One region of the Serratia sp. AR11 genome, then DNA from elsewhere that is predicted to be linked to it. Evidence: predicted binding sites of a transcription regulator. Region 1 holds the regulator's gene; the other holds the start of a gene.
The links. Region 1 encodes PurR, which represses purine synthesis genes. Its sites were predicted from a motif close to CANGCAAACGTTTGCNTG; they were not measured.
Positions count from the first base shown of each region.

Region 2: the regulator PurR is predicted to act here: its motif matches at 1,777-1,794, upstream of purM (phosphoribosylformylglycinamidine cyclo-ligase).

Region 1 covers NZ_CM150739.1:2,487,775-2,495,000, reverse strand. Annotated here, with positions in the region: gene gloA (lactoylglutathione lyase) at 1-42, shown strand, start outside; gene rnt (ribonuclease T) at 121-801, shown strand; gene ACSOSI_RS11905 (Grx4 family monothiol glutaredoxin) at 870-1,217, opposite strand; gene ACSOSI_RS11900 (C40 family peptidase) at 1,632-2,453, shown strand; gene sodB (superoxide dismutase [Fe]) at 2,647-3,225, shown strand; gene cydH (cytochrome bd-I oxidase subunit CydH) at 3,279-3,368, opposite strand; gene purR (HTH-type transcriptional repressor PurR) at 3,692-4,717, shown strand; gene punR (DNA-binding transcriptional activator PunR) at 4,714-5,658, opposite strand; gene punC (purine nucleoside transporter PunC) at 5,782-6,990, shown strand.
Region 2 covers NZ_CM150739.1:4,003,589-4,010,814, reverse strand. Annotated here, with positions in the region: gene purN (phosphoribosylglycinamide formyltransferase) at 17-655, opposite strand; gene purM (phosphoribosylformylglycinamidine cyclo-ligase) at 655-1,692, opposite strand; gene upp (uracil phosphoribosyltransferase) at 1,948-2,574, shown strand; gene uraA (uracil permease) at 2,637-3,929, shown strand; gene ACSOSI_RS18865 (GlsB/YeaQ/YmgE family stress response membrane protein) at 3,980-4,228, opposite strand; gene ACSOSI_RS18860 (hypothetical protein) at 4,258-4,773, opposite strand; gene hda (DnaA inactivator Hda) at 5,001-5,702, shown strand; gene arsC (arsenate reductase (glutaredoxin)) at 5,754-6,107, opposite strand; gene bepA (beta-barrel assembly-enhancing protease) at 6,128-7,226, opposite strand, start outside.

The sequences.
Region 1 (7,226 bases):
CTGATCGAAAACAAACACGCCGGCCACGGCCTCGGCCACTAAGGTCAACCAGGGGCGCTTACTGCGCCCTTGTTTTTCCCGCGTGATTACCGCCTGCAACCGGGCGCAAAATTTGCCATAATGCGCGCTGCATTCGATGAAGATAAGAAACTGATGGCCGAAAAAAGTGATCTTAACGCCCTGAGTGGCCGTTTTCGTGGGTTTTACCCCGTAGTAATAGATATAGAAACTGCCGGATTTAATGCCAAAACTGACGCGCTGCTGGAGATTGCCGCCGTTACGTTAAAAATGGATGAAGACGGCTGGTTGCAGCAGGACGAAACCCTGCATTTTCACGTGGAGCCTTTTGAAGGTGCCAACCTGCAACCCGAAGCGCTGGCTTTTAACGGCATAGATCCGAGTAATCCCCTGCGCGGTGCGGTCAGTGAATACGATGCACTGCACGCTATTTTTAAAGCGGTGCGCAAGGGCATTAAGGATCGCGGTTGTAACCGGGCGATAATTGTGGCGCATAACGCCAATTTTGATCACAGTTTCCTGATGGCTGCCGCCGAGCGTGCCAGCCTGAAACGCAATCCTTTCCATCCTTTCGCCACCTTTGACACCGCGGCGTTAAGCGGACTGGTGTTGGGACAAACGGTACTGGCCAAAGCCTGCATTGCCGCCGATATTCCCTTCGATAGTGCCCAGGCCCATTCAGCGCTGTATGATACCGAGCAAACTGCTCAGCTGTTCTGCGAGCTGGTTAACCGCTGGAAACGCCTTGGCGGTTGGCCGCTGGCGGTCACGAATACCGACTAAGAAAAAAATCGGGCGGCCCAGTATTAGCTGGCACCGCCCGATGACTTCCAACAATAAAACCGAGCCGATTATGGCTGCTGGTCTTCCTGCTGTTTGTACTTCTCTGCCGTTTCTTTGATCAGCTGCTGCAATTCGCCGCGCTGATACATTTCCATGATGATATCACAGCCGCCTACCAGCTCACCGTCTACCCACAGCTGCGGGAAGGTCGGCCAGTTGGCGTATTTCGGCAACTCGGAACGGATGTCCGGGTTCTGCAGAATATCAACGTAAGCAAAGCGTTCGCCACAGGCAGACAGTGCCTGCACGGCTTGCGCCGAGAAACCGCAGTTTGGCAATTTCGGTGAACCTTTCATGTACAGCAGAATTGGGTTCTCAGTGATCTGGTGCTGAATTTTTTCAATCGTCGTCGTCATTATATTGCTTCCTCAAGCCAAATCTCATGGCTACAACATGCATCACACTGGCTATTGTAGCGGCTGGAACAGTTGCAAGAAAACGCCATCTTTTGCAAGGGCATTCCCCCGTTGTCAGTCGCGTCTCACCGGCAGGGCCTTTCCGGTCAAAACATATGCTCAGAATAACATTTTTAATCCGGCCATTTCACTAATATATTTCCTGTCAAAAAGTGCACATTAATAAATTCCCTGGCGGTCATTGTTGGTTTTTTATACATCAACAGTTTGATTTTTCGGCAAAAAAAATGCTATTAACGTTTTCTCACAATATGGATTATCATTTATGAGTTCTTCGCTGTTTTATATGGCGAAATTCGGGAATACTGTCACTCATTCGATATCTGTTCCGGGGCCAAGGTTGGTAACGTCGACATGCGTTTAATTCTTACGCTTTTTGTGCTGTTGTTTACACAGCTATTCTTTAATCTGGCGCATGCAGCGCCACAGGCACGTGTTGCCGCTGAGCAGCGCAAGAGCCACGTAAACGAAGCCCGGCCGGATGACCGCAAGAAAAAGAAAGCGGTTAAGGCCAGCAGCAAAAAAGTAAAAGTCACTACTCCGCAGAAAACCGCCAAGGTCTCCAAAGCCAAAACAGAAAAAACCGCTAAAAAGATCGTTAGCGCAAAATCGAAAAACAAAACTCATAAAATAGCCAAAATTAAAGTGACCCCGCCGAAGAAGGGCTATAAAAAAGGCTATGGGCGCCATCGTGAAACCGGTATGGCAACCGCCAAATTGGTGGCTGACGAAAAACCATTGAAGCTCAGCCCTGCGCACAAAAAACGCTACCAGCATGCCAAGCAAACCGCGATGGCCAAGCTGATGGATCAAATGGGTAAACCTTATCGCTGGGGTGGCTCCTCGCCAAGAACCGGCTTTGACTGTAGCGGTCTGATTTATTACGCCTATAAAGACATCGTTAAAATTAAAATGCCGCGTACCGCCAACGAGATGTATCACCTGCGTGACGCAGCGCCGATCAAGAAGAGTGAGCTGGAAAGCGGCGATCTGGTGTTCTTCCGCATTAACAACCGCGGCGTGGCCGACCATGTTGGGGTTTATTTGGGTAACGGCAAATTCATTCAGTCCCCGCGTACCGGTGAAGAAATCCGCATCAGCCAGCTCGATAACGACTACTGGCAAAACCACTACATCGGCGCACGCCGGGTAGTCACGCCAAAAACCATTCGATAAGCACCCTTGCGGCTGGCGCTGTCAGCCGCTCTCCCCTGATCATTTCCCCAAACCTCGTAGTCATAGCCAATCCCTTGCCCGTTCCCCCTGTAATTCATCGCGAAAATTGCTAAGCTAAATACCCACAATAAAAACAGGCCAATCTCATGCCCGTTGTTACGACGGTGGACTGGCACTGTACAAGGAGAAAGCAATGTCGTTCGAACTTCCTGCATTACCTTATGAAAAAAACGCCCTCGAACCGCACATTTCCGCAGAAACTCTGGAATACCATTATGGCAAGCATCACAACGCCTACGTGGTGAACCTGAACAATCTGCTGAAAGGCAGCAAGTTTGAAGGGTTGTCCCTCGAAGAGATCGTTAAGGCCTCTGACGGCGGCATCTTCAACAATGCGGCCCAGGTATGGAACCACACTTTCTATTGGCACTGTCTGTCGCCACAGGGCGGCGGTGAGCCTGAAGGTAAACTGGCCGTGGCGATTAATCAGGCATTTGGTTCTTTCGCCGAATTTAAACAGCAATTCAGCGACGCCGCAGTGAAAAACTTTGGCGCAGGCTGGACCTGGTTGGTGAAAAAACCGGAGGGTTCGCTGGCGATTGTTAACACCTCGAACGCAGCGACACCGCTAACCGGTGATGATAAACCGCTGCTGACCGTCGACGTTTGGGAACACGCCTATTACATCGATTACCGCAACGCACGACCTGCCTACCTGGAAAACTTCTGGGCACTGGTTAACTGGGCATTTGTGGAAAAGAACCTGGCGTAACGCGGGGAAAAACAATCAGGCGCAGCGGGCTGCGCCTGTTTTACTTGAGGGGATCAGTTCAAAGCAGCGGTGAAGCTGAAAGCAATAATCACGGCCAGTGCACAAACGGTGGTGAACAGTGACATTTTCAGATCGGTATCCATTACAACTCCTTTTCAGATTGGGTTTCCCAAGGGTAAAAGGCACACAATTAATGCGTCAAACCATTTTCACACAGTTGAACAATAAAATCTTGTTATCATTTCCCGGTTTATTATACCGATTACCTCTTCCACTTTGGCTCAATATGGGACAAAATTCGCAGTTCACAACTGTGTACCGGCAAAATGCCCCTCCTGATCAAGCGCTGACGACTTCAACACACTAAAAACTCAGTTTTCGCTTCTTTGGAGAAGGATCTACGCAGGCAAACGATTAACATCACACTTACATACTGCAACATGTGAGTTCAGGAGTCATTCTTTACATGGCAACGATTAAAGATGTGGCCAAACGCGCTGGCGTTTCCACCACCACCGTTTCGCACGTCATCAATAAGACTCGTTTCGTCGCCGAAGAGACAAAAGCGGCCGTTGGCGCTGCGATTAAAGAGCTGCATTACTCACCCAGCGCCGTAGCGCGCAGCCTGAAGGTCAATCACACCAAATCGATTGGCCTGCTGGCCACCTCCAGCGAAGCCCCCTACTTTGCCGAAGTGATCGAGGCGGTAGAAAACAGCTGCTACAGCAAAGGCTATACGCTGATTTTATGTAACTCGCACAACAATCTGGACAAACAGCGGGCCTATCTGGCGATGCTGGCGCAAAAGCGTGTCGATGGCCTGCTGGTGATGTGTTCGGAATATCCAGACCAATTGCTCGGCATGCTGGAAGACTACCGCAACATCCCAATGGTCGTGATGGACTGGGGCGCGGCCCGCGGTGATTTTACCGATAGCATCATTGATAACGCCTTCGCAGGCGGCTATCTGGCCGGGCGGTATCTGATTGAACGCGGTCACCGCGATATCGGAGCCATTCCAGGCCAACTGTCGCGCAATACCGGTGGCGGCCGCCATCAGGGCTTTTTAAAAGCCATGGAAGAAGCCAATATTGAAGTACGTGACGAGTGGATTGTTCAGGGTGACTTTGAGCCGGAATCCGGCTACAAGGCCATGCACCAGATCCTGTCGCAAAAACATCGCCCGACCGCGGTATTCTGCGGCGGCGACATCATGGCGATGGGCGCGATCTGCGCCGCCGACGAACTTGGGCTGCGGGTGCCACAAGACATTTCGGTGATTGGCTACGATAACGTGCGTAACGCCCGCTATTTCACCCCGGCACTGACCACCATTCATCAACCCAAAGAGCGTTTGGGTGAAATGGCGTTCACCATGTTGCTGGACCGTATTATCAGCAAGCGTGAAGAGTCGCAGGTGATTGAAGTGCATCCGAAACTGATTGAGCGTCGTTCGGTCGCTGACGGCCCATTCATCGATTACCGCCGCTAATTGCTAATGCCGGAGGCCGCTGTGGTTTCCGGCACCACTTCGCTTAGCCATTCCTGATTCAGCGTTTCACTGTCCCCCAGGTAATCCAACAGCCAGGCCATCGCCGGTGATGGCGTATTCTGCTGCCAGGTCAGACAACAGGGGCTGGCCGGAAACGGCTGCTGCAGCTGCAACGCTACCAGTTCCCCACGCTGCACCAATGGCAAGGCCTGATGCGCCGGCATCATGCCAACGCACAGGCCGGCACACAGACAATCCAGCGCCGAGGCCCAGTCCGGCACCACCAGCCGCCGTTGGTTGTCCAGTGTCCAGGTGACCCGCTTGGGCAGGTTGCGCGAGGTATCTTCCAGACACAGCGACGGGAAAGGCCGCAGTTGCTCATCTTTCAACAGGCCATCCATCATCGCCAGCGGATGCTGCGGACTAACCACGCACAGCCAGCGCATGTCGCCCATATCGCGAAAGGCAAACCCGCCGCCGACCGGCACCGCACGCGTCGCCCCAATCGCCATATCAGCACGCCCGTCCACCAGCGCATCCCAGACGCCGTTAAACACCTCAGGTTGAACCATCAGTTCTACGTCGGGGAAATGGCGATAGAAGTCCAGTACCAGTTGGCGGCAGCGCTGGGGTTTAACAATGATGTCTACCGCAATTTTCAGTTGGCCACGCCAACCGTTAGCCACCTGCTGACACTGGCGGCGGGTGTCGAGCATTTTTTTGATGACACTGCGTGCCTCCTGCACAAACACCACGCCGGCCGGGGTCAGTTCCACGTCACGATGACGCCGTTCAAACAGCGGAACCGCCAGCCATTGTTCCAATTGCCGCACGGTATAACTGACCGCCGAGGGCACTCGGTGCAGCTCATGCGCCGCTGCGCTGAAGCTGCCGGTGCGGGCGACCGCATCTACCACATCGAGAGAATATTCAGACCACATAACCTTGCCTTCAATTTTTTTAACAGCACCTCGCAAATATTACCGTTTCACAAGCAGAGATCCAGCCGGATACACTTGCCGGCGCTAAAAACCTGCGACAATAAAATATTAATGAGAAATACCATGCGAAATTCCTTTGGTTTTATGTTCTATCTTGCCGGCCTGAGTATGCTGGGTTACCTGGCCACCGACATGTACCTGCCCGCCTTTGGCATAATGCAGCAAGACCTGCAAATTTCCGCCGGGGCGATCAGCGCCAGCCTGAGTATCTTCCTGGCCGGCTTCGCCTTTGCTCAATTGCTCTGGGGGCCACTTTCCGACCGCCTCGGCCGTAAACCGGTGTTGCTGATTGGCCTGGCGCTGTTTGCCCTGGGTTGCCTTGGCATGCTGTGGGTACAAAATGCCGTTCAACTGTGGTCACTGCGTTTCATCCAGGCCATTGGCGTCTGTTCCGCCGCCGTTACCTGGCAGGCACTGGTGATTGACCGCTACCGTGAAGGCAAGGCCAACCGGGTCTTCGCTACCATTATGCCGTTGGTGGCACTTTCACCAGCGCTGGCGCCGTTGGTCGGTGCCTGGCTGTTGAACCACATGGGCTGGCGTGCCATTTTTGCCGTGCTGCTGGGCATTACCGTCATTCTCCTGCTGCCGACTCTGCTGTTGAAAGAAAACGCTAAACCCTTGCCTTCCGCAGAAAAGAAAAACAGCCTGACCTTCTGGCAACTGCTTAAATCCCCGGTGTTCAGCGGCAGCGTTACCATCTTTGCCGCCTGCTCAGCCGGCTTCTTCGCCTGGCTGACCGGTTCACCCTTTATTCTTGGCGATATGGGGTACAGCCCAAATGATATCGGCCTGAGCTATGTGCCGCAGACCCTGGCCTTCCTGTTAGGGGGTTATGGCTGCCGCACCGCGTTAAATCGCATTAATGGCAACACCTTACTGCCGTGGCTGCTGGTAGCTTATGGCATCAGCATGGTGGCGTTATATCTGGTTGCCACGCTGACCGAACCAACGCTCACCACGCTGCTGATCCCGTTCTGCGTGATGGCGCTGGTCAACGGTGCCAGCTACCCAATCGTAGTGGCGAATGCGTTAACCCCGTTCCCGGAAGGCACAGGCAAAGCCGCAGCGCTGCAAAACACCCTGCAGTTGGGGCTGTGTTTTGTCGCCAGCATGCTGGTATCGGCCTTTATCGAACAGCCGCTGTTGGCAACGGTGACGGTGATGGTTTCTACGGTAGTATTAGCCGCATTGGGCTATATGCTGCAACGGGGAAAAGTGATGGATGAACAGCAGGCGACGCGACAGGAACATGCTAACTCTGCGTCATAATTGTATGTATTAATAATCACTTAAAGAATATTTTTGCCGAGTGCGATTTACAGTTGAGTAAGCGCCTCGGCAAGCCTATACTCAAAACGACCTTTTAAAATAACACTTTTATAATTTCTTTATCACAAATTGCTGTTGTGTACGCGTATGGCGTCACACTTTTTTAAGGATTGTCTTTCCAGCGTTTCTTGCGCAGGAACCTTCTTAAAATTTTCCTCTGTTCATAGTCGGATATC
Region 2 (7,226 bases), 1.5 Mb from region 1:
AAACTCAAGATGCATTTTAGTCCGCCGCATGCCCTTGTTCGGGCAGGCGCTTGCCATCGAGCCAGGCCGCGTCATCACGCATCGCCAACCGACCTTCGACAAACCAGTTCACCACCAGCGGGTAAATCAGGTGTTCCTGTGTTTGCACTCGCTCGACTACCTCATCCTCCTCGTCACCGGGGAAGATCGGCACCTTGGCTTGCAAAATCACTGGGCCGCCGTCGAGCTGTTCGGTCACGAAGTGCACCGAGGTGCCGTGTTCGCTGTCACCGTTGTCGATGGCTTGCCGGTGGGTGTGCAACCCAGGGTATTTTGGTAGCAGGGAAGGGTGAATGTTCAGCATGCGTCCGGCAAAGTGCTGCACGAACTGCGGGCTGAGAATACGCATATAACCCGCCAGCACCACCAAATCCGGTTGATACTGGTCAATGGCTTCTGCCAGCGCGACGTCAAACGCCGCACGGTCGGCATAGGCCTTGGCATCCAGCGCATGGGCGGCAATGTCTGCCGCTTGCGCACGTTGCAGGCCATAAGCCTGCGCCCGGTTGCTGAATACCGCCACAATTTCGGCGGCAATCCGGCCCTGCTGGCAGGCATCAATCAGCGCCTGGAGATTACTCCCCTGGCCGGAGACCAACACCACGATCTTTTTCATCAGTTGATGACCACTTGTTGTTCGTCAGAAGAAGCGGTCAGTTTACCGATCTTCCACGCTTTTTCACCGGCTGCGGTCAACAATGCGATGGCGGATTCAACCGATTCTTCCGGCAGAGCGATCACCATGCCCACGCCACAGTTAAAGGTGCGGTACATTTCGTGACGGCTGACGTTACCGGTTTGCTGCAGCCAGTTGAAGACGGCCGGCCACTGCCAGCTGGATTCGTCGATCACCGCCTGCATGCCTTCCGGCAGTACGCGTGGGATGTTTTCCCAGAAGCCGCCGCCGGTCAGGTGAGCGATAGCGTGCACGTCGATTTTTTCGATCAGCTCCAGCACGGATTTCACATAAATTTTGGTTGGTGCCAGCAGATGGTCAGCCAGTGGTTGGCCTTCCAGAACTGTAGTGGTTGGGTCGGTGTTGCTGACTTCCAGAATTTTGCGCACCAGCGAGTAGCCGTTGGAGTGCGGGCCGGAAGCGCCGAGGGCGATCAGGGCATCGCCGGACTGCACCTTGCTGCCGTCGATGATTTCGGATTTCTCGACCACGCCGACGCAAAAGCCGGCCACGTCGTAATCTTCGCCATGATACATGCCTGGCATTTCGGCGGTTTCACCGCCCACCAGCGCACAACCGGACTGCTTACAGCCCTCGGCGATACCGGTGATCACGCTGGCCGCGGTGTCCACGTCCAGCTTGCCGGTCGCGAAGTAATCCAGGAAGAACAGCGGCTCAGCGCCCTGTACCACCAAATCGTTCACACACATTGCAACCAGATCGATGCCGATGGTGTCGTGTCGTTTCAGGTCCATCGCCAGACGCAGCTTGGTGCCTACGCCGTCGGTACCGGAAACCAGTATCGGCTCGCGGTATTTCTGCGGCAACGCACACAGGGCGCCAAAACCGCCCAGACCACCCATGACTTCAGGGCGGCGGGTCTGTTTAACTACACCTTTGATGCGGTCTACCAATGCATTGCCAGCATCGATATCGACACCTGCGTCTTTATAGCTGAGAGAGGTTTTGTCGGTCACTGCGCGATCCCCACGACGGTTTGCGGTTTGAAAACTGTGCATCCGGCATTGATTCCGGACTAAGGCGCGGCAATTCTAACAGCGCAGGCAAACGTTTGCGAGTGGCTTGTGAACCAGCTCCGATTTTTCGTCATCTATACTGTTATTCAATCTTTTGTTGATCCCGATCGGGCTATTGTGGGTGGCGCAGTCGGCAAAAGGAGGTATAATCCGGCGATTTTTTTGGCCGTCAACCACCTTAATAGGAGAAAAATGATGAAGATCGTTGAGGTGAAACACCCGCTGGTGAAACACAAGCTTGGTCTGATGCGTGAAAATGACATCAGCACCAAACGCTTCCGTGAGCTGGCTTCGGAAGTGGGTAGTTTGCTGACCTATGAAGCGACCGCCGATCTGGAAACGGAGAAAGTGACCATCGATGGCTGGTGTGGTCCGGTTGAAATTGACCAGATTAAAGGGAAAAAAATTACCGTCGTACCTATCCTGCGTGCCGGTCTGGGCATGATGGAAGGAGTATTGGAAAACGTTCCTAGCGCGCGCATCAGCGTAGTGGGCGTTTACCGTGACGAAGAAACCCTGGAGCCGGTACCTTATTTCCAAAAGCTGGTTTCCAACATCGAAGAGCGTCTGGCGCTGGTGGTTGACCCGATGCTGGCGACCGGTGGCTCGATGATCGCCACTATCGATCTGCTGAAGAAAGCCGGCTGCAACAGCATCAAGGTGCTGGTACTGGTCGCGGCACCGGAAGGTATCGCTGCGCTGGAGAAAGCGCACCCGGACGTCGAACTCTACACCGCTTCTATCGATCAATGCCTGAATGACAAGGGCTACATCGTGCCGGGCCTGGGTGATGCGGGCGATAAGATATTTGGTACCAAATAAAAATTGAAGCCGACGATGAGTCGGCTTTTTTTTGACCGGAAAATAATTAGAGGAAAAACCCCATGACACGTCGCGTCATCGGCGTCAGTGAACGCCCGCCGCTACTGCAGACCATTCCGCTCAGCTTCCAGCATCTGTTCGCCATGTTTGGTGCAACCGTGCTGGTGCCAATCCTGTTCAAGATTAACCCGGCGACGGTGTTGCTGTTTAACGGCATCGGCACGCTGCTGTATCTGTTTATCTGCAAGGGCAAGATCCCAGCCTATCTCGGTTCCAGCTTTGCCTTTATCTCCCCGGTACTGTTGCTGCTGCCATTGGGTTATGAAGTGGCGTTGGGCGGGTTTATCATGTGTGGGGTGCTGTTCTGCCTGGTGGGGCTGCTGGTCAAAAAAGCCGGTACCGGCTGGCTGGACGTGATATTCCCGCCGGCGGCGATGGGGGCGATTGTCGCGGTTATAGGTCTGGAATTGGCGGGCGTGGCGGCCAATATGGCGGGCCTGCTGCCAGCCGACGGCGTCAGCGCGGATACCACGACCGTAACCATTTCCCTGGTGACGCTGGGCGTGACGATCCTCGGCTCAGTGCTGTTCCGCGGTTTTCTGGCAATTATCCCGATATTGATTGGCGTGCTGGTGGGCTATGCGCTGTCGTTCTTTATGGGCGTGGTGGATTTAACCCCGATCCGCGAAGCGCACTGGTTTGCACTGCCGACTTTCTACACGCCACGTTTTGAATGGTTTGCCATCTTTACCATCCTGCCCGCGGCGCTGGTGGTGATCGCCGAGCACGTCGGCCATCTGGTGGTGACGGCCAATATCGTGAAAAAAGACCTGCTGCGTGACCCTGGTTTGCACCGTTCCATGTTTGCCAACGGCATCTCGACGGTCATCTCCGGCTTCTTCGGATCAACGCCCAACACCACCTACGGTGAGAATATCGGCGTGATGGCCATCACCAAGGTTTACAGCACCTGGGTGATTGGTGGCGCGGCGGTTCTGGCGATCCTGCTATCCTGCGTTGGTAAGTTGGCGGCGGCCATTCAGGCGGTGCCAGTGCCGGTAATGGGCGGTGTATCTCTGCTGCTGTACGGGGTGATCGGCGCGTCCGGTATTCGCGTGCTGATTGAATCCAAGGTGGATTACAACAAGGCACAGAACCTGATCCTGACTTCGGTGATCCTGATTATCGGCGTCAGCGGGGCCAAGGTGCATATCGGAGCCGCCGAGCTGAAAGGTATGGCGTTGGCGACCATTGTTGGCATCGGTCTCAGCCTGCTGTTTAAGGTGATCAGCCTGTACCGCAAGGAAGAGGTCGTGCTCGAAGAGCCGGATGAAACCACCGAACAGAAAAAATGAATAAAAAACGGGCAGCCCATGAGCTGCCCGTTTTATTAATGTGCCAGGAATTAGCTGCGGATTTTACGGTAAACAAACAGCACCACGATGGCACCAATCACTGCCACCACGAAGCTGCCGAAGTTGAAACCGTCCACTCTGCCGTAGCCAAAGAAGGTGCTGATATAGCCCCCAACCACGGCGCCGACAATACCCAACACTATGGTCAGGATAAAACCGCCACCGTCTTTGCCCGGCATGATCCACTTGGCTAAAATACCGGCGATCAGGCCGAAGATGATCCAGGAAATAATTCCCATTGACTGCTCCTTTCTTTGATATCAACTAATTATTGTTGTGTCGCCGGCTGAGTACTGTTTGCTCCTGCAGCGTCGGCATCACTTTTTAATTCTTCTGCTTTATTCTCAGCGCTATTTTTAATCGCTTCGGTTTTCGCTTTCGCCTGTTCGGTCAGGTCGTTGGCACCATTAATGGCGTCGTTCTTAATGGCTTTGGCCTGATCGACCAACTGCTGGCTTTGTTTGCTGGCGTCGTCTTTGATGGCATCAGCCTTGGCTTTGGCATCATTGGTGATGGCATCCGCCTGCTTGCTGGCATCGTCTTTAATCGCCGAGGCCTTGTCTTTAAGCTGGTCCGCCTGAGTGGTAGCCTCTTTCTTGATGTCCTTGGCCACGGCTGCGGCTTTATCAGTCAGATCGTCCGCTTTTTTCTGGGCGGCGTCTTTCATTTGCTCTGCGCTGTCTTTGGCTTTTTCAAGATTGGCGTCGACCTTGGATGAGTCATCACAACCGGCAAGCACTAGCCCAATGAGTGAAGCCAAAAGCACTTTATTCCATACTTTCATCGTCTATATCCTTGTAGAAACCTTGTTTATGGTAACTGCGTTTCGCCTTTCTATACTAGGATAAGTCTTGGATAAAATACAAATTTTACCCATGCCCCCTTGGGGAACTTGGCTTTCCCAGGCGCCTTTGCTCACTATTACGGCATAAAATCCTGCCGGTTCAACAGAGCCAGCTTTCTGTGGTAGACTTACCGCGTTTTCCTGCCAGTTTTGGTTGAGGTGCTTTTCTGAATACGCCGGCACAGCTTTCACTGCCACTTTATCTTCCCGATGATGAAACTTTTGCCAGTTTTTATCCGGGGGAGAACCCATCCCTATTGAGCGCGATCCAGTCTGCCGTTCGTCAGGAACATGGCAGCTATATCTATTTCTGGTCACGCGAGGGCGGTGGGCGCAGCCACCTGTTGCATGCGTCCTGCGCGGAGCTTTCGCTGCGTGGCGAGGCCGTAGGCTATGTGCCACTGGATAAGCGAGCCTATTTCGTGCCTGAAGTATTGGATGGCATGGAGCAGCTGGCCCTGGTGTGTATCGATAATATCGAATGCATTGCCGGTGACGAAGAGTGGGAAATGGCCATCTTCAATCTCTACAACCGCATTCTGGAAACCGGCCGTACGCGCCTGTTTATTACCGGCGATCGCCCGCCACGCCAATTGAATCTCCATTTGCCCGATCTGGCTTCACGCCTGGACTGGGGGCAAATCTACAAGTTACAGCCGCTTTCGGATGAAGAGAAACTGCTGGCGCTGCAACTGCGTGGCAAACTGCGCGGTTTTGAATTACCGGAGGACGTGGGGCGTTTCCTGCTCAAACGCCTGGATCGCGAAATGCGCACGTTGTTTATGACGCTGGATCAACTCGATCACGCCTCTATCACCGCCCAGCGCAAGCTGACCATCCCGTTTGTAAAAGAGATCCTGGGGCTATAACAGCTTCACTTCGAAAATTTTGGGCACCATAATCAGTGCCTACTATCACGTTTACAGAATTTCCAGCACCTGCTCCGGCGGTCGGCCGATACGCGCCTTGTTGCCGTTAACCACAATAGGGCGTTCGATCAGCTTCGGATTCGCCACCATGGCCGCTAACAACTGGGCTTCGCTCAGGCTTTCATCCGCCAGTTTCAATTCCTTGTACAGATCTTCTTTTTTGCGCATCAGCTCGCGTGCCGAGGTGAAACCCAGTTCCTTCAACAGTTTTTTCAACTGATCCAGTGACGGCGGCGTCTCCAGGTACAGCACCACTTCAGGGGTTACGCCATGCTGTTCCAGCAGCGCCAGGGTTTCGCGGCTCTTGGAGCAGCGCGGGTTGTGGTAAATAGTGACGTTTTTCAATTAACTCATCCTTTTCAAAATCAGCTGCGCTGGTACTGGCGGAAACGCTCCTGCAATTGGCGCAACTGGTCGATGCGCGCATCATAGCGCGCCTGTTTCAGACTGCCGAGTTTTTGCAATGAACTGGCATTGCTGAGCAGGCCTATGGCCTGATCGAGACGGCCGGTTAGCGCCAGGCTTTCAGCGCGGGCGGAAAGTTCTTCATCGCGCAATCCCTGCGCGGCGCTGGCCTGGGCCAGCAGATCCCAGGCATTGGGATCGTCAGGGTGGGCGAAGGTATAACGGTTAAGAATTTTGGATGCCTGAGCCGGCTGGTTGCCTTCAACATAGGCGTTAGCCAGGTTGAGCTGCAGCACCGGATTGTTGCTTTGGGCCGCATTGGCGGCCTGCAGACGTGCGATGGCCTGCGGCGCACGTTTCTGACCGAGGTCGATGTCGGTCATCAGGTCGAGCAGCCAGACGTTTTTTGGATCTTGCGTCAGAAGTGGCTGAATGATGTTACGGGCGTCGTCATATTTCTTCGCCTCATAGAACAAAATGGCGCGGCCATACTTGGCGGCGGCCTGCTCACGGATATTGCCTTTGCTGTAGGTATCGAGCAGTTCTTCGCGCAGCCCGTAACCTTCGGAGCTGTACATCCCCAGAGAACGCACTTTGGCCATCAGGTAATCCTGGGTGGACTGCACCAGATGCTTGGGCATCTGGTTGGCGCGGTTGCGTGCGTCAGACAGGCGGCTGTCAGGTAATGGGTGGGTCAGCAGCATTTCCGGCGGTTTAGACGCGTAGCGCGACTGGTCAGACAGTTTTTGCAAGAAGTCAGGCATGGCTTCCGGATCAAATCCGGCACGTTGCAATACCTGAATGCCGATGCGGTCGGCTTCCTGTTCGTTCGACTGGGTAAAACTGATCATGCCCTGTTGGGTACCGGCCAGGGTACCGCTGAGCGCCGCCATGCCCATGGTAGGGTTGGCCATCGCCAGCAGGATTGAACCGAGGGCACCGACCCAGGTCAGCGGGGCATTGCGTTGCTGGTCTTCCATCGCCCGCGCCAGGTGGCGTTGGGTCACGTGCGAGATTTCATGCGCCAGCACCGAAGCCAGCTGGCTTTCGTTGTCGGTT